4 regions of the Priestia sp. D51 genome follow, and region 1 is predicted to be linked to each of the others. Evidence: riboswitches for the same ligand, from Rfam matches in the RefSeq annotation. Region 1 holds a riboswitch; each other region holds the start of a gene.
What was found. Region 1 has a riboswitch for cyclic di-AMP ahead of ACNHOZ_RS05120 (potassium channel family protein). Riboswitches for the same ligand answer to the same signal wherever they lie in the genome.

Region 1 (4,821 bases):
TGATTCATGACGTATTGTGCATGTATTCCCACCTGTTTGCCCTCCTTTTCCTCTTTATCATAAAGGATTTCTGCGCAAATGAAAAAAGTAAGTGTTCTTCATTCTTCACAAAAAACGTTACCATTAAAAAATAGGCAAATTTCTCAATCACTTAACCCAATTAGTACATAGGATATAGAGACTTTTATTAAAGGAGGTTACACATATGGGCGCAAAAGGCGGTTTTGGTTTTTCATTTATCGTTGTTTTATTTATCCTATTAGTAATCGTAGGGTGTTCTTGCTACTACTAATTTCTAGAGAGGATGAACATCATTCATCCTCTCCTATTTCAAAAAAAACCATGCTTTCGCATGGCTACATACCGATTAGATGAATGAGTAGAGGAACTCATTGTTCGGCAATATTGAAGAAATTTTTGGTTTTTACTTCCGCCTAGTATGCCCTTTTTGACGGGGGCTATGCGCAAATAAAGTTAACGTTTAAAAGCGAAAGCCAGACGCACCTACAATAACAAGTAAAACAAATAACACAACGATTAACGCAAAATTTTGTTTTCCCACGTACCATCCCTCACTTCCTGTTATCTGCTTTTAGTGTATGCAACAGCTTGGCAAAATGTTTAGGACAGGGGTGCGGATTTTTCCAATGAGAAAAACCTTCAAATTTCGCCAAAAAAAGTGAATCATATTTTTGTTTCTTTCGTTATATATAGTAAGAGATTTTTTTACTATAAAAAAGGAGGGGCTTTAATGCGCCGACATTCCAAATTGCCCATTGTTCTTGTTTTTGCCTTCTTTTTATTCATCGCAACTGTTTTGTGCGTAACCTCTTATATGTCTTGAACGTATAAATAATATAAAAAAATCGCCTCATCGAAGGCGATTTTTCTATCCTAGCATTATATCTTCGTTTGGATAGCGAACGGCTTCACGCTTTTGCTTAGATAATGAAAACGCAAGCGTTAATGGCCCCACTTTTCCTAAAAACATGATAAAGATAATAATCACGCGTCCAAAGTACGAAAGTTCAGGAGTCGCTCCCATCGATAAACCTACTGTTCCAAACGCAGAAACAACTTCAAACATAATTTTTACGAACGGCAGGTTTTCCGAAATATTTAACAGGAAGATGGCCCCAAACACAAACATAATTGAAATCATCGTAATGGCTAGTGCCTTAAACACATGAAGAGGAAGAAGTCGTCTCTTTAGCAGCACAATATCTTCCCTGCTTCGTAAAAATGCCCATACAGAAAAGACAATCACCACAAACGTCGTGAGTTTGATACCCCCTCCTGTTGACGCACTCCCTGCACCAATGAACATCAATAAAACCATTAAAAACACCGTTGCGTCATGCAAATGAGCTAAATCAATTGTATTAAAGCCAGCGGTTCTTGTTGTTACCGCTTGAAAATAAGAAGCCCATACTTTGTCTCCTAATGATAAATTTCCGAGCGTATGCGAATTGCCGTACTCTAAGAAAAAAATAAAAAGCATGGCAATCACGTTAATGGCGAACGTGCTGATAATCATAATTTTTGAATGCAGCGTTAGTTTTTTATACGATTTTTTCACCCACATATCAGCAAGGACGGTAAACCCTAACCCACCAATAATAAAGAGAAAAGAAATCGTGATGTTAATAATAGGATCTCCTACATACTGAACTAAGTTATCAGACAGTAGTCCGAACCCTGCGTTATTAAAAGCCGAAATCGAATGAAACAAGCTAAAGAACAGCCCCTTAGACCATCCGAATTCCGGAATCCAGCGTATCGCTAAAAAGATCAGTGCAACAAACTCAATTAAAAATGAAAAGATGAACAACCTTTTAACTAGCAGCACAACTCCACCGACGCTCGTCTGATTTAATGCCTGCTGAACGAGCATACGCTCTTTAAATCCAATTTTTTTACCTAGCATCATAAAAATCAGCACGGCAAATGACATAATGCCAAGACCGCCTATTTGAATTAACAGCATAATAATCGTTTGACCGATGACGGTAAAACGCGTACCTGTATCTACGACGGCTAAGCCGGTCACTGTCATAGCGGAAGTAGATGTAAAAAGGGCGTCTACCCACCGGATTGGCTCAGTAGTAGAAAAAGGCATCATCAATAGAAGAGCACCAATAATAATTCCTCCGCCAAAAATGGAAACAAGAAGCTGCGGAGGAGTTAGTTTAATGATTTGTTTTTTCATGAGTTAAACTCCTTCTTCTTCAAAACGGTTTAAATCGCGATTATGTCCGATAACAATCAGCATATCTCCTTGTTCAATTATTTCATGCGCGGTAGGCGAAATCACCATTTCCCCGTCTTTTCGCTGAAAGCCGATAATATTGCAGCCGTACTTGGCACGGATATTTAAATCAAACAGCGTTTTATTATGAAGCTTTTTAGAAGCGACAATTTCGACAATACTATAATCCTTTGACAGTTCAATGTAATCAATGATTTTTTCTGACACCACGTGATGAGCAATCCGCTTCGCAATATCGCGCTCAGGGTGAATGACTTTGTCCGCTCCTATTTTCTCCAGCACTTTTTGATGATACATATTCACCGCTTTTACCCATACTTGCTTAACGCCCATATCTTTTAAAAGCATCGTTGCAAGCACGCTTGCTTCGATATCGTCTCCAAACGAAATAAGAGCATGATCAACGTTACGAATGCCTAGCCCTTTTAAGCTAGCTTCATCAATTGCGTTCGCTTGCACGACATATGTAGCTGAGTTGCTATATTTCTTTACTACCTCCTGATTGCGGTCGATAGCGAGCACATCCACATCCAAATTAGCAAACTCTTCAACCAAACTGCCTCCAAAACGACCTAATCCCAATACAGCAAACTGTTTTTTCATAATGTATTTATTCCTTTCTTCAACTGCTGTGTGTTCTCTTAGCTTATACTTTTTCTAAAAAATTACATGTTTTTCTTAAAAAAAGCGCAAAAAAACACAGGAAGGCTCCTGTGTTTTTTCACACTCTTCCCCCTCAAAACGCTTGCGAAGTTAGCTGTCGGGTTCGGGTTTTAAGAGTAACCCTACCTTTTTAAGGATTCACCCCGGAGCACAATATGTGCGTAAATAATGGGTCCTCCGCTCCGTAATGGATTAAGCGATTTTTATTCAAATGTCTATGATCTATTTTTTAGAATAATCGATTCGATTCATGATACGTTTCACTTCACGAAAGCTATCTTACTCCTGTGGATTTTGTCTGTCAAGATATTTTTAGGGAAGACATCACTTGCGCTGCAAACTGCAAAAATCATATAAATCTAAACTGACAATCAGTTTGTGAAATTGATCAAACAAATTAATAACAGCCAAAAGCTCTAATAGCTGCGTATCACTGTAAAATTTCTTTAATTGATCCATATCAGCATCCGTCAAATCCCTTGGACGCACTCGGTATACATCTATAAATCGAAACAGCAGTCGATCTTTTTCTTCCAGCTCTTTTTCTCTTAACACTTTTTGATTAAGCGTCTTATCGCCTACATATGACATGCTCATACACGTCTCACAGCCGTTAACACCTGCTAGATAAAGCCTGATTTTTTCCTTAGTCTCTCTTTTTACTATATCACTGTTCCAAAGCTTGTCGTATAGCTCATCATACAACCTTTTTACATCTGGAATTAAATTCAGTGCTTTTTCAAAATTTGTTCCCTCTTCGTTTGTTAACAAAACTCTTGCCATTTTTCACTCACTCCTTTTTAATTATTATAGTAAGAAAAATGGAGATTTCAGATAACAAATAAAACATATTATCTGCTGTTACTAATCAAATGAAACATTAATATGAAAGAAGGTTTTCAATTGAAAATTGATGAAATTGATTTATCGATTTTGCAGGCACTGCAGCAAAACAGCCGTCTTTCCTTAAGAGAGCTAGGAAAACAAATTAACCTGTCTCCTCCTTCAGTGGCAGAGCGAGTAAGACAGCTAGAGAGCTTTGGTATTATAAAAGGATATACAATCGATATTGATTATGAAAAGCTGCAGTTGCCCGTCTCGTGTTTTATTGAAGTAACCATGAAAAACGGAGAGCACGAGCGTTTTAAAAGATTTATTTCTCAGTATCCCTATGCTTTATTCTGTGAACGCATCGCCGGACAGGCTTGCTTCATTACAAAGCTTCAGCTTCCTCACCTGCACGTACTCGAGCAATTTATTAACGAAATTACACCTTATGCCAAAACGATTTCACACATCGCCCTTTCTCACGTGGAGATGTCTTCTGCATTATTGAGTCATTTAAAAGATGAAAAGTGATTGAAACATACGTTCACCGTACTAACGAAAAGATCCGAACGATTCATCGTTCGGATCTTCTTTCCACTAAACTACTTCTGTCCTAGCCTCTTTTATTCGTCCAAAAGCATAAAAAATAACCCTCCAAAGCTGGAGGGTATAAATTTTCCGAATAATGAAAGTTTTACAACTTCATTCTATCAGGTACCGACATTTCTGTCTACTTAAAAATGTAAAAGAGCTCTCTATTAACAGAAAGCTCTTTTACCTGCTTGTTTTTTGAAAACAATCAATCTATATAAAAGGGAACTACCTAAGGTTGAAAGTCACGTGAAACCTTGGCAGTTGATCCTGGATATACCGGTTGATATGATTCAAAACAAGTTCTTTCATCATTTCTTCTTTGACTTCTGATTCCGTTTTTTTATCTTTTTGTTTTAAAATAAGAATATAATAGACTTTACCCATTTTAATGGGCTTACTACACTCTCCGATGTGCTGTTTTTTTAAAACATCTATAAAAGAGGGAGATAGACTTGAAAGCTTTAGAT
Region 2 (4,821 bases), 190 kb from region 1:
CACACTTCCTTCAAGCTTTCCAATCTTTTCTCCTTGCTTAATACGAAGCTGCTCTCCTACCGCTTCATAATGCGTATGAATGCGATGAAAAATATAAACGATAACCGGTAAGAAAACGAGCACGGACCATACTTGTGAAAACTTCGTTGTAAACAAAATGATTAGCACCGTTAAGGTAATGAGGGCACCAATTAAGTTAATGGTTAGCTTTCCTTGCCAGCCGGCCGGCTTTTCTCTAAGCCATTTGACAATCATGCCTGTTTGAGAAAGCGTAAATGGAATGAACACTCCAACTGCATAAAGAGGAATTAATTGTTCCGTCGCTCCTTTAAAAGCGACAAGTAAGACAATAGAAGCAATTCCAAGGGTCACAATTCCATTTGAATAGCCTAGTCGATCGCCGCGAATTTGAAACATTCTTGGCATGTATTTATCAGACGATAAGTTTACGGCAAGCAAAGGGAAAGCTGAAAAACCTGTATTCGCCGCTAGCACTAAAATCAGAGCTGTGGTGCCTTGAATAAAATAATAAAACCCATTTCGTCCAAATACACTCGATGCAATTTGTGATACAACCGTTTCATCTGCTTTTGGAGAAATGCCAAGCCAATAAGCTAAAAACGTGATGCCAGAAAATAAAACGGCTAAAATACCGCCCATCAGCATTAATGTATGAACAGCATTTTTTGCACCTGGATCTTTAAAGTTAGGCACTGCATTCGAAATAGCTTCTACACCAGTCAATGCCGAACAGCCTGATGAAAAAGCTTTTAATAATAAAAACAAACTAATACCTGGCACCACGGTACCGAGAGATGTATGAAGCTCAGGTGAAACTTGACCTGTCACTATTTTGAAGAAGCCCACCGCTATTAACAAAATAAGAGCAATCACAAATAAATAAACCGGATAAGCTAAGACAGAAGCGGATTCTGTTACACCTCGTAAATTTAAAACCGTAATAAAAATCACCAGCAAACACGCAATTACTACGTTATAGTGATGCAGCGTTGGAAAAGCCGAAGTTAAAGCATCGGTTCCTGCTGAAACACTCACGGCAACTGTTAAAATATAATCTACTAACAGTGATCCCCCAGCGATAAGTCCAGGATTTTCTCCTAAATTGGTTTTCGAAACAATATAAGCTCCTCCGCCTTGCGGATACGCATAAATAATTTGACGATATGAAAGAATTAAAGCCGTCAGCAGCACCAATACCCCAATCGCAATTGGAATCGAATACCAATAGGCAAGCACGCCCACTGTTGCAAGGACAATCAAAATCTGTTCTGTTCCATAAGCCACTGAAGATAAGGCATCTGATGATAAAATAGCCAGCGCTTTAAGCTTACTAAGCTTTTGATCGCCTAACTCTTTTGTTTTGAGCGGCTTTCCAATCAATAATCTCTTGAGAACTGAATAGTTCACGTAATTTCCCTCCGATGATTGCTTAGCTACTATTCACTGTTCGTTGCTAAGCTCCGTTACAAGTTCATGAATAAGTGATATTATCCCTAAAAAATACCTTTTTATGTTAAAAAAGCGCACAAAAAAAACACTAAGGGTTCTCAGCGTTTTTACACAGCTTAAACCTCCTCTCCAAAACGCTTATGGGGTTAGCTGTCGGATTCGGGCTATGAGAGTAGCCCTACCTTTTAAAAAAGGATTCACCCCAAGTGACAATGCACAAATTTGGGTCCCCCACTTCTGACGAATTAAGCGATAACAGGTCAATATAATTTTCGGTTAAAGAGTATGATCGATAACATGTTTCTTTCATAACTATCCTTTGTTCTTAGATAATATACTCCCGTACAAATGGTTTGTAAAGCATTATTTTACGTAAACGATAAAATAGTACTTAAGGCGCTTTTAAGGGGAAAACAAAAGGCCTTCTGCCTGCTTACAGAAGACCTGCTTTCTTTAACTTTTTGCTTTTAAAACGGCTGCTAGCTTGTTTTTCGTTTGAGGACCATAAATGCCATCTACATCATAAGGAAGATACACAAGTTGAAAACGTCTGACTGCATCTTTCGTTTGTACTCCATATATTCCGTCTACTGACCCTACTTTAAAATTAACCGCGTTTAATGCTCTTTGAAGCTGTTTCACTGCTTCTCCAGAATCGCCTTGTTTTAAAATTCCATTGGGAAGTGGATATTGTTCAGAAGGTGGAGTTGGTGACGGTGTTGGAGATGGGTTTGGTGAAGTTCCTGAAGGAATAACAATTGTTTTTCCAACCTTTAGGGTTAAAGGATCCGAAAGCCCTGTATTTGCTTCTTGAAGCTCCTGTACTGTTATGCCGTACTTCTGTGCAACACTGTACAGCGTATCTCCTTGCTTAATTGTATACGTTTTTTCACCTGGTTCAGAAGGTGATGGATTTGGTGTCGGTGTTGGAGATGGCGATGGATTTGGAACTGCACGACGAGGTAAATTTAAATATACGGCAATTCCTTTTGCATACGATTCACCCATGCTTTTTAAAAAAGCTTCATTTTGAAGAAGTGCTGCATCGGCGCTCCTATCAATAAAAGCTATTTCAGTTAATACTGCAGGCATATTTGTTAAGCGAAGCACCGCATAATTGGCCGATTTTCGTCCGCGATTCGGATGATTATACGACAGCAGCGTTGGCTGTACTTGCCCGTGCACAATCGATTGAAACGTTTTACTAGCATTGCTAGCGCTTCTATAAACATAATCTTCGTATCCTGTTCCTCCACCGGCATTTACGTGAATAGACATAAATGCATCTGCTCCCCACGAGTTAGCTTGAGAAGCTCGCTGAGATAACGATAAAAAAGTATCTGTGGTACGGGTGGTTTTAATCGTAAAGTCACTGTAAGTGCTATTTAAATAGCTTATTAAATATTGTTGAATTTTTAACACTAAGTTTTTTTCATACAGTCCGCTTGCTCCAACTGCTCCTGCATCTGCCCCACCATGTCCTGCATCAAGATAGATTTTTTTCATATTACTTGTCCCTCCTTATTGTTAACATATGCATGAGGGAAAAAAGTGCTACGTATACTAGCCTACTTAGTGAAAAATTACTAAAAAAGGAGATTGAGACATAACGAAATCACTTCAATCTAAAAACGAACAAATAGGATAAATGCGCTAGTATGGATGGCTTGTTACATCGCTGTTGAATTCCGTGCAAGGCTTCGCTTTCCGCGGGGGGGCTGGTGAGCCTCCAATCAACTGCTAGAAGCAACTAAATAGATGAAATCTACGTTTACCCTACCAATAAAAAAATCCGCACAATTCATCGTGCGGTTCCCTCCCCCCTAACATACTTTTGGTCCAAATTCTATTCTGGTTGATTAAAGTATAGATCAGGAGGGTCTATTATTTATAACGTTAGGACCTATTTAAAAAGCAGAACGCCTACAACAATGAGAATAATCCAAATTGGAATGCTTATCAATATCCCTATCACTAAACCTTTAAAGAAATTTCCTTCTTTCATTTTTATTACATTCCTCTCCAACAGTATTTTCTAACGATACTATGATTGGCTGAAAACTCTCTGAAGTTATACTGAAATACAGTGCAGAGTGAACACATAAACAATCTCACTATCTGTTATACACTACTTTTACTTATAGATTCAATGAGACAAAAAGCTCATCCTTTTTGATTCATGTAAACAAATTCTTTCTTGTATGTAACAAAACAATAAAAAAGCTCCCTGTAAATTATACGACAGGCAGCTTTTTTATAAACAAGCTATATTATTCAATTTACGTATGCAGAATGTTATTTATTCATTGTGAAAAACAAAAAAAGTCGGAGAGAACGTACAAACGATCTCTCCGACTTTTAAAAATTAATATTGGCTCATGTATTGGTCACGTTCCCAAGGATGAACTTGTGTACGGAACATATCCCACTCGATTTCTTTCGCTTCAACGAAGTGCTCTGCTAAGTGTTCACCTAATGCAGAAACCATCACTTCGTTTGATTGGAAGCTATCTAAAGCTTGAGCTAATGTTGCAGGTAAATCTACGATACCTTCTTCAACACGCTCTTCTTTTGTCATTACATAGATATTACGATCAATAGGTTTTGGAGCTTCAAGATTGTTCTTGATTCCATCTAAACCAGCTTTTAATAGAACAGCCATTGCTAAATATGGGTTAGCAGCTGGGTCTACGCTACGTACTTCAACACGAGTTCCTACGCCGCGAGAAGCTGGGATACGGATTAATGGGCTACGGTTGCGAGCAGACCATGCAACATAACAAGGAGCCTCATATCCAGGTACTAGACGCTTATAAGAGTTTACAGTAGGATTTGTTACTGCTGTAAAGCTGTGTGCGTGCTTGATGATACCTGCGATAAATTGACGAGCAGTATCACTTAGCTCTAGATTACCGTTCTCATCATAAAATGCGTTTTGGCCATCTTTGAATAATGAAACGTTACAGTGCATACCTGAACCGTTCACACCAAATAATGGTTTTGGCATAAATGTAGCATGTAAGCCATGTTTACGTGCAATTGTTTTTACAACAAGTTTGAACGTTTGGATATCATCACAAGCTTTTAATGCAGCAGCATATTTGAAGTCGATCTCGTGTTGTCCAGGAGCTACCTCATGGTGAGATGCTTCAATTTCAAAGCCCATTTCTTCAAGCTCTAATACGATGTCACGACGGCAGTTTTCACCAAGGTCAGTTGGCGCTAAGTCGAAGTAGCCACCTTTATCATTTAATTCTAATGTAGGTTCGCCTTTTTCGTCTAATTTGAATAAGAAGAACTCTGGCTCAGGTCCAAGGTTAAAATCAGTAAATCCTAACTCTTCCATCTCTT
Region 3 (4,821 bases), on a different contig from region 1:
TCCGCTTTCTTGATTACAGTGTTAAATACTCAGCAACCGGCCCAAGCACAAGCACTGGGAAAAACGTAAGTGCTCCTACAATAACGGTAGTTCCAATTAAAATGCCGCTAAATAAAGACGTATCCGTTTTAAATGTTCCAGGTGTTTCGGGAACAAGCTGCTTAGATGCTAGTGAGCTCGATACCGCCAGCATTGTAATTAGTCCGAAGTAGCGTCCAATATACATAACAATTCCCGTAGAAATGTTCCAAAACGGCGTTGCGTCACCGAGTCCTTCAAAACCGGACCCATTGTTTGCTGCTGACGACGTAAATTCGTACAGTGCCTGACTTAAGCCGTGAAAGCCAGGGTTTGATATACCTTCCATTCCTAAATGAGTGGTAAGTGCTACGGCTGTTCCTCCTAAAATTAGCAGCGGCTGCAGAATAAGCGTCACGGCGATTAGCTTCATTTCTTTTCCTTCAATTTTTTTACCTACGTATTCTGGTGTTCTTCCAACCATTAAACCTGATAAAAATACGGCAATGATGACGTACATCATAACATTCATAAATCCTGCTCCGACACCGCCAAATACGGTATTTAACATCATATTTCCAAGCGTTAATAACCCGGTAAGAGGCGTCAGGGTATCGTGCATGGTGTTGACTGCACCTGTTTCACTTGCTGTCGTCACGATGGCGTAAAGCGTCGACATGCCGACACCAAAACGGACTTCTTTCCCTTCCATATAACCGTTCGCTTCATTTAAATGAAAAGCACCAAGTCTTGGATTGCCTCCCCACTCTGTTACAAACGCTGTGCTTAAAATAACGATAAACAGCATACTCATCGCTACAAACAAGATGCGGCCTTGCTTACGCTGTCCGATCATTTTTCCGTATGTGAAAGGAAGTGCTGTTGGCAATAACAGCATAAGGACGATTTGTAATACATTGCTCAACGCGTTAGGATTTTCAAATGGATGAGCTGAATTGACACCAAAAAATCCCCCTCCGTTGTTTCCTAGCTCTTTGATTGAAAGAAAAGAAGCAACTGGTCCCCTTGCTATTTGCTGCGTTGCTCCTTCTAATGTATGGGCAGTCACAGTCCCGCTTAACGTTTGAGGGACACCTAAAAACGCAAATAAAATGCCTGTTATAAAAGCGATAGGAAGTAAAATACGCGTAATTGACTTTACAAAATCAACAAAAAAGTTTCCCATTTCCTTCCCTGCTAGCCCGCGAATAAAAGCGATTGCTACTGCAAGTGCCGTTGCTGGTGCTGCAAACATCATAAATACAACGGCTGCCATTTGCGAGAAATAGGACAAACCTGATTCGCCGCTGTAGTGCTGCAAGTTCGTATTTGTCATAAAACTAATGGCCGTGTTAAAAGCAAGTGCCGGATCCATTCCTTTGATGTGGCTTGGGTTAAACGGCAGTACCCCTTGAAACCGGAAGATAAGGTACACCACAAAAATCATAAACGTATTCGCCAAAACAAGAGCAAATGCATATTGCTTCCACGTCTGATTAAGCCCTTTAATTCCTGCTGCTTTAAACATAACTGTTTCTATCTTTCCTACCAAGCTAGTGTTTTTGTCGTTTGAAAACACATTCGCTATATAAATACCTACGCGCTTTGCAATAAGCGCTACAAAAACAAGCAGCAGCGCAACTGATAGTAGAAAAATCCCCACGTTTTATTCCTCCGCTTATTAAAATTGTTCTGGATTTAACAGTACATATACTAAATAAATTAAAACGAGAACTGAAATACCTAACAAAATGAACGACATGTTCACTTCTCCTCTCTTTCGTCTACTACATGAGACGACCAGCAAATAATTCCGTACATAGCAGCTGTTAATATGGCAAGCGTTCCAAGCATGATCATATCCAAGTTGCTCCCTCCTAACTGTTTCCTAACAAAAATGATAGCTTCTAAGCTTAGTAACTATTGCTTTACATAAACCATCACGTCCAAGAAAGCTAAAGGCGAGACGTGATGCTATTTTTTTCCACTAAAAAACCGCAGAAGAGAGTTCTCTTCCGCGGTTTAATGCACGACAAATAAGCCGTGATTGACACGAATTTTTTACTCCCAAAACGCTTACGGAGTTAGCTGTCGGATTCGGGTTATGGAAGTAACCCTACTCAGTTAAGAGATTCACCCCTAGTACATACGTACAAAATATTGGGTCCCCCGCTCATAATTGATTAAGCGTATCTTTGTTATTTAATTTTTAGACTTAATAATAGTTTTTACTGCTGCGTTTAAAACTTTGATTAACTAACGTAGACAAATAGCGGTTTGCTAGATCAAAAGATTGCTGATCGCACATGGCCCGATATTCAATCATTTGAATCATTTGCTTAGATAAATGCATCCTGACGCTCCTTTCACCTATATTTTGAAAGGAGCGTACTATCCGCTGTTATAGAAAACGACCACGATTACACCATCCTCTCTCTTAACGCTTACGAAGTTAGCTGACGGGTTCGGGTCAAGAAAGTAACCCTACTCAATTAAGAGATTCACCCCTGATAATTGGGTCCTCCGCTCTTTCCTTCTCTTTCAGAAAAGACTCAGCGTTTCACAGTGGAACGTTTCATGAGAGTAATCTTACTCCTGTTAAAATTTACTGTCAACAACATTTTTTGAAATTTTAAAAGCTTTATTTTTCTATGTTTATTCATTATTTTAAAATAATAGATTCAAAAAAAAACGAACCACTAATCAAATACCTTGATCAATGGTTCGTTTTTCACTTTGGCTAACATACGTCTGTTTCAGCCTCTTTTTTAGCTCATTTTCTCAATTTCATTTACAAGAATTGAAATAGCATCCGTTTTTGTTGCTTCACGCATTGTACGCTTCATCGTACTTGCCTGCTGCTGAAGCTCATTTACTTCACGCAAAAACAGTTCTTTTGTTAACTGCTCTTCTTCTACAACCATACAGTAGCCTTTTTTCTTAAAGGATTGTGCATTTAAAATTTGATCTCCGCGACTCTGTGCTTTTGATAAAGGAATAATCATCATCGGTTTATGAAGAGCTAAAAACTCAAATATGGCATTTGATCCGCCGCGTGTAATCACATAATCAGTTGCCGCTAGAACATCTGGAAGCTGTTCGTTTACGTATTCTAACTGACGGTATCCTGACTCTTTTTCAAGGCTTGTATCAATATTGCCTTTTCCGCAAAGGTGTACAATTTGGAATTTCTTTTGCAGTTCAGGCAAAGACTCTCGAACGATTTCATTAATACGGCGCGCTCCTAAACTTCCGCCCATAATCGTTAAAATGGGGCGCTTATCATAAAAGCGAAGCCAGCTTTCCCCGTTCGCTGCGCTTCCGCTAAATAGCTCTTTTCGAATAGGTGAACCAACAACCTGCACTTTTTCTTTTGGAAAGTAGTTTGCGGCTTCATCAAAAGAAGTGAAAATTTTAGTGGCAAATTTCTGCGCAATTTTATTTGCCAGTCCCGGTGTTAAATCACTTTCATGAATGAACACGGGAATGTTTAAAGATTTAGCAGCCATTACCACAGGAACTGTGACGAAACCGCCTTTTGAAAAAACAAGAGAAGGCTTTAACTTTTTCAGCACGCGACGTGCATCGCCAACCCCTTTTGCTACTCGAAATACATCTTTTACATTTTCCATATCTACGTATCGACGCAGCTTCCCGCTTGAAATCGCATGATATGGAACGTTTAATTTTGTAATTAATTCTTTCTCAATACCATTGTGAGAACCGACATAATGGATATCCCATTTTTCACTGTCTAATTCTTTCATGATGGCAATGTTTGGTGTTACGTGTCCAGCTGTTCCGCCTCCGGTAAAAACGATAACTTGCTTACTCATTTTTTCTTCCTCTCTTTACTTCACTTAATCGATCTGTTTTGACATCAATTTTTATCTGATCTTTTTAGCATGCAATCTGACATGTAAAACGATGGTTTTATTATAGCATTTTTCTTTTTACATATGTATGATAAGGCGTATAAAAGCATGCTATACTTTTCATAAGGAGTGATGATAATGAACAAATCTGTACCTGCAGTAAAAGGTGACACAGTGGATTCCGAAACGCGCTGTACGCACTATCATACGGATAAAGATATTATTGCAATAAAATTTTATTGCTGTCATACATATTATCCATGCTATCAATGTCATAACGCACATGCGGATCACGACATTAAAAGATGGCCAAAATCTATGTTTAATGAAAAAGCTATTCTTTGCGGAGTATGTAAACATGAGCTCTCAATTAATGAATACTTAACCTGTAACTCGACTTGCCCTCACTGTCGTTCTTCTTTTAATCCTGGATGCAGCCTGCATGGACACATTTATTTTGAACAAAAAAGCTGAACAAAACATCGTTCAGCTTTTAAAATAATTGCTCATCTATATTTATAATGGAAGGAAGCAGACCTGGGAACAGTTCCTCAAGTTCTTCTAAACGCAAGGAATAATAGTGCTGCGTACCTTCTATACGTAGTTTAATAATTCCAGCTTCGCGAAGTACTTTAATATGATGTGATAGCGTTGATTTTGATACATTTAATTTTTGATAATACGAACAGGTCTGCTCCTTTCTTGTCGCTAAACACTGTACAATTCGCAGCCGGTTAGGATCACTCAATGCATGTAAAATAGGCGTTAATTTAATTTCAGATTTCGGTGGTTGATAAGGTTTTCTCATGCTTAAAATATAACACAGCTTCTTTTGTGTATCAATGTTCGATAACTTTCGAACTAAATTCCTTGCACTGTTATTTAATCGGTGTTATAGTTTCATTGTTCGATGATATTCGAACTTATC
Region 4 (4,821 bases), on a different contig from region 1:
AGCAATCATTTTAGGGATTGTAGAAGGTTTAACAGAGTTTGCTCCCGTTTCGTCAACTGGGCATATGATTATTGTGGATGACCTGTGGTTAAATTCAAAAGAATTATTTTCATCTCCAGTAGCTAATACATTTAAGATTGTTATTCAGCTAGGGTCGATCTTAGCAGTAGTTGTTATTTTTAAAGATCGTTTTATTAATTTATTAGGATTAGGAAAGAAACCAGCTGCTGCAATTGGACCGACAAATCGCTTAAATTTAATGCAGGTAATTGTTGGTTTGTTACCCGCAGGAGTGTTAGGCCTTTTGTTTGATGATTACATTGATGAACATTTGTTTTCTTTAAATACGGTGCTAATTGGCTTAGTGGTCGGAGCTGTATTAATGATTCTAGCAGATTTGTTTGGACCTAAACGTCCGCGTGTAGAGACGGTGGACCAAATGTCTTATGGACAAGCACTAGGTATAGGACTGTTTCAATGTATTGCTCTTTGGCCAGGTTTTTCTCGTTCAGGCTCAACGATTTCAGGAGGGGTTCTTCTTGGAATGAGCCATAAGGCAGCCGCAGATTTTACATTTATTATGGCAGTGCCAATTATGGCAGGAGCAAGTGGACTTTCATTGGTTAAAAACTGGAAATATTTCACATCAGATGCACTACCGTTTTTTATTGCTGGTTTTATCAGCGCCTTTATTTTTGCGCTTATATCGATTCGCTTTTTCTTAAAATTAATCAACCGCATTAAATTAGTTCCGTTTGCCATTTATCGAATTGTCTTAGCGGCTATTCTATATTTTGTATTTTTATAAAATAAATAAGCGTATTTTATAGCCATTTAAACTTCTGATAAAGACTTAAAAAGCAAGAAAAAGCTATTGCAACATTGCAATAGCTTTTTTGCATAAATATATATTATTGTCTTTTGAAAGCGTTTTATAAACATGGGTATTGACAAAACGTGTCGAAAAATAGTAAATTAATATTTGTGCAGTATAAAGTTAAGTAAAAGTAAGACTTCTGTTTAGTTTTATTGACTGTAAAAAACGTATGACAACGTATAGATCGTTTTAATTTTATAAAAATTGAATAATAAGCTTAATCGTATAGAGCGGGGGAATCATTATCGGCAGTAAAGCTGCCTTGGGGTGAATCCTTACAAAAGGTAGGAAACTCTCAATTCCGAATCCGACAGTTAACCTCGTTTGCTTTATTGAGAGAAAGAGCCCAAAATAGCGTAAGTAAAAGGCTGTTCTTTCTTAAGAATAGTCTTTTTTTGTTTTTTCAGAAAAGTATATACAAATGTCATACATCTTTGGGGAGGTACATCTATGAAAAAAATTCGTTTTGGTTTGGCTACGCAGATTTTTACCGGTTTAATCCTCGGTGTTCTTGTAGGAGTAATTTGGTTTAACGATCCGCGTGTAGTAACATACCTACAGCCGCTGGGAGACCTATTTTTAAGATTAATTAAGATGATTGTTATTCCAATTGTTATCTCAAGCTTAGTCGTTGGAGTTGCAGGAGCAGGTAGCGGTAAACAGGTCGGAAAGCTCGGCGTTAAAACCATTCTCTATTTTGAAATTATTACGACTTTTGCAATTATAATCGGTGTATTGGTTGCTAATATTTTTCATCCAGGGCAAGGTGTAGACATTCATTCAGCACAGAAGAGTGATATTTCACAATACGTTGAAACATCCAAACAGCAAGAAGGAAAGTCAGTGGCTGAAACGTTCTTACACATTGTTCCGACAAACTTTTTCCAGTCAATTGTTGAAGGGGACATGCTAGCAATTATCTTCTTTACAGTATTGTTCGCACTTGGAGTAGCGGCAATTGGAGAAAGAGGAAAGCCTGTTGTTCAATTCTTTGACGGCGTTTCTCACGCAATGTTTCACGTGGTAAACCTAGTAATGAAAGTGGCTCCGATTGGAGTATTTGCTTTAATTGGTGTCACAGTTTCGAAATTCGGTTTAGAGTCACTCCTTTCATTAGGAAAGCTTGTTATCTTAGTTTACTTAGCGTTAATTTTCTTCCTACTTGTTGTATTAGGAGGAATTGCGAAATGGGCAGGAATTAACATTTTCCACTTATTCCGCTATATGAAAGATGAACTGTTGTTAGCATACAGTACATCTAGTTCTGAGACAGTTCTTCCGCGTATTATGGAAAAGCTTGAAAAGATGGGCTGTCCAAAAGCTATTGTATCGTTCGTTGTACCAATTGGTTATACATTTAACCTAGATGGTTCTGTTCTCTATCAAGCGATTGCAGCTTTATTCTTAGCGCAAGTGTATGGTATTGATTTAACGATCGTTCAACAGCTGACGCTCATTCTGGTATTGATGGTTACATCTAAAGGAATGGCTGCGGTGCCAGGAACATCATTTGTTGTATTACTGGCTACTCTTGGAACAATCGGCGTTCCGGCAGAAGGATTAGCCTTCATTGCGGGAGTAGACAGAATCATGGATATGGCACGTACGGTTGTTAACTTAGTAGGAAACACACTAGCAGCAATTGTGATGTCTAAATCTGAAGGCAAATTTGACCCTAAAAAAGGTACAGAGGTCATGAGAGCCGGCTAATTTATAAATTAAAAAGCTACTTATTCTATTCAAAAAATTAGAATAAGTAGCTTTTTTCATAATAATTCCTTTATTATTATGGAAATTGACCCTATAATATGTAACATCAGGTATAAATATATCCAAATTTTATTCTTACATAAAAGCAGTCACTGGTTCCTTTCTTTATCAATAAATATAGAGATAGCTTAGCTAGTTGGGGGATAGTAGAGTATGTGGAAAAAGCGAATATGGGTCATCGCCTCGATAGTAATCGTATGTTTTTTAATCCCTTACAGTTTACCGATTGTGTTTGCTTTATTAACAGCATTAGCGCTTGAGGGTATTGTTCAAAAATTGCATCAATCTTTTAAAATGAAGAGAGTCTACGCAGTGCTTATGACCTTCATTTTATATGTTGTTTCGCTCATACTTATTGGGTTTTTTATTGTTCGGACAATCGTTACGCAAGTGGTTGCTCTTTCAAAGATAGCGCCTTCATTTGTAAAAGAAATCTATGAAACCGCGATTTATCCAACTATTATTAAGTGGAAATACTATTCAAACGCTCTTCCTACAGAAGTGATTTCTTCTATCGAGCGCACGCTTGAAAAAACCGTAAATTCATTAGATTCTCTATTAAAAAGTACCGTGGAAATCATCATTAGCTTTGCTGCTACTGTTCCTGGGTTTCTACTAGAGTTTCTTATTTATTTAGTAGCGCTTGTATTTATCAGCCTTGAGCTGCCTGCTATTAAAAATAAAATTAAGTCTTTCTTAACAGAAGAAACGAAATATAAGCTACAAGTTGTCATCACTCAGCTTATCCAAGCGGGGGTTGGTTTTATTAAGGCACAAATTATTTTAAGTGTCATGACGTTTGTAATGGCTTATGTAGGGCTTTGGCTATTAGATGTTCCGTATACCGCGCTGCTTAGTTTATTAATTGTAATTGTCGATATCTTACCAATCCTTGGGACAGGCTCGGTGCTCGTTCCATGGGGGATTTTTGCTCTTACTCAAGGACATGACTCATTAGCAATCGGCTTATTTATTCTATTTGGAGTCATTACGGTAGTAAGACGTGTAGTAGAACCAAAAGTATTTTCTACAAATATGGGTATTTCACCTTTGGCTGCATTAGTTAGTTTGTACATTGGATTTAAACTTTTAGGTTTTGTCGGGTTGTTTTTAGGACCGGCTTTAGTTATTTTATACGATGCTCTTCGTAAAGTAGGTATTATTCAAATTAACTTTAAACTATAAAAGCGCTGGATAAAACTAGCGCTTTTTTTTATTGAAACTTTTGTAGTACGTCATACGTAAAGAGGGAAAGGAAAAAACTATGTCGCGTTGGTTTTTATCTATCAATCGGCTAAATTATAGTTTTGCAGTCTTAGATTTAATGACATGAGGAGGAGAATTTTTGTTAGAGTCGGTTTTACTTTCTTTAATTGAAGCGCTAAAACAGCTCTCTTATTTTGGCGTAATTTTAGCATTAACGTTTGAGTTTGTCCCCGCAGAGCTTGTTTTACCTTTAGTAGGGTATTGGGTGTACCAAGGTGATATGAACTTGTATCTGGCTATCCTTGCAGGTACAGTAGGCGGTGTGTGTGGACCGTTGACTCTTTATGCACTGGGACGTTACGGTGGACGACCGCTAGTTTTAAAATATGGAAAATATTTTTTGGTGAAAGAAAAAGAAATTGACGCTGCCGATCGCTTTTTTAATAAGTACGGCAGCGGGGTCGCTTTTTTTGGACGGTTTATTCCAGGAGTGCGTACGGCTATCTCTTTTCCATGCGGGATGGCAAAAATGAATGTATGGCTGTTTTCTATTTACACATTTGTTGCGATGCTTCCAGTAACGGCTATTTACGTATATTTAGGATATAAGTTAGGACCTAAGTGGAAAGAGGTGGGTCCGATTGTATCTCAATACATGCAGCCTATTGGAATCGGAATTGTTGTTTTAATTGCGTTATTTTTTATCATTAAATATGTGCGGAATAAACAAGTAGGACAGAGCTGATAAATCGAGGAAAAGAGTGAGGATATGTCAGAGCATGAACAATTGAGAATAGAATTACGAAAAATTGAAAAGTGGGAGAAAGACCAAAAAGGACTTTTTTTCTGGGAGCGGCTGGCTCGCTTGCCTTTTTCAGCTTTAGATAAAGTAACGCCAAAGTTCATTCATCAAAAAATAGAAAAATTATTAGATGAAATTGCTAAGTATGTTGATAATGGAGGCCAGT

Region 2: another riboswitch for cyclic di-AMP. It lies ahead of ACNHOZ_RS04145 (APC family permease); the one in region 1 lies ahead of ACNHOZ_RS05120 (potassium channel family protein).
Region 3: another riboswitch for cyclic di-AMP. It lies ahead of kdpF (K(+)-transporting ATPase subunit F); the one in region 1 lies ahead of ACNHOZ_RS05120 (potassium channel family protein).
Region 4: another riboswitch for cyclic di-AMP. It lies ahead of ACNHOZ_RS27925 (cation:dicarboxylate symporter family transporter); the one in region 1 lies ahead of ACNHOZ_RS05120 (potassium channel family protein).

The regions. Positions count from the first base shown of each region.
Region 1 covers NZ_JBLTIR010000001.1:984,154-988,974, reverse strand. The annotation lists gene ACNHOZ_RS05140 (tetratricopeptide repeat protein) at 1-32, opposite strand, end outside; gene ACNHOZ_RS05135 (YjcZ family sporulation protein) at 206-292, shown strand; gene ACNHOZ_RS05130 (YjcZ family sporulation protein) at 482-562, opposite strand; gene ACNHOZ_RS05125 (TrkH family potassium uptake protein) at 890-2,209, opposite strand; gene ACNHOZ_RS05120 (potassium channel family protein) at 2,213-2,872, opposite strand; cyclic di-AMP (ydaO/yuaA leader) riboswitch at 2,997-3,141, opposite strand; gene ACNHOZ_RS05115 (carboxymuconolactone decarboxylase family protein) at 3,257-3,715, opposite strand; gene ACNHOZ_RS05110 (Lrp/AsnC family transcriptional regulator) at 3,836-4,291, shown strand; gene ACNHOZ_RS05105 (peptidyl-prolyl cis-trans isomerase) at 4,580-4,821, opposite strand, start outside.
Region 2 covers NZ_JBLTIR010000001.1:794,207-799,027, reverse strand. The annotation lists gene ACNHOZ_RS04145 (APC family permease) at 1-1,428, opposite strand, end outside; cyclic di-AMP (ydaO/yuaA leader) riboswitch at 1,591-1,732, opposite strand; gene ACNHOZ_RS04140 (N-acetylmuramoyl-L-alanine amidase) at 1,924-2,976, opposite strand; gene glnA (type I glutamate--ammonia ligase) at 3,836-4,821, opposite strand, start outside.
Region 3 covers NZ_JBLTIR010000002.1:574,176-578,996, forward strand. The annotation lists gene kdpA (potassium-transporting ATPase subunit KdpA) at 14-1,675, opposite strand; gene kdpF (K(+)-transporting ATPase subunit F) at 1,700-1,780, opposite strand; cyclic di-AMP (ydaO/yuaA leader) riboswitch at 2,078-2,218, opposite strand; gene ACNHOZ_RS09540 (hypothetical protein) at 2,234-2,371, opposite strand; cyclic di-AMP (ydaO/yuaA leader) riboswitch at 2,444-2,586, opposite strand; gene ACNHOZ_RS09545 (undecaprenyldiphospho-muramoylpentapeptide beta-N-acetylglucosaminyltransferase) at 2,787-3,854, opposite strand; gene ACNHOZ_RS09550 (CHY zinc finger protein) at 4,032-4,367, shown strand; gene ACNHOZ_RS09555 (ArsR/SmtB family transcription factor) at 4,387-4,701, opposite strand.
Region 4 covers NZ_JBLTIR010000019.1:17,097-21,917, reverse strand. The annotation lists gene ACNHOZ_RS27930 (undecaprenyl-diphosphate phosphatase) at 1-808, shown strand, start outside; cyclic di-AMP (ydaO/yuaA leader) riboswitch at 1,082-1,221, shown strand; gene ACNHOZ_RS27925 (cation:dicarboxylate symporter family transporter) at 1,328-2,587, shown strand; gene ytvI (sporulation integral membrane protein YtvI) at 2,801-3,832, shown strand; gene ACNHOZ_RS27915 (DedA family protein) at 3,993-4,598, shown strand; gene ACNHOZ_RS27910 (EcsC family protein) at 4,623-4,821, shown strand, end outside.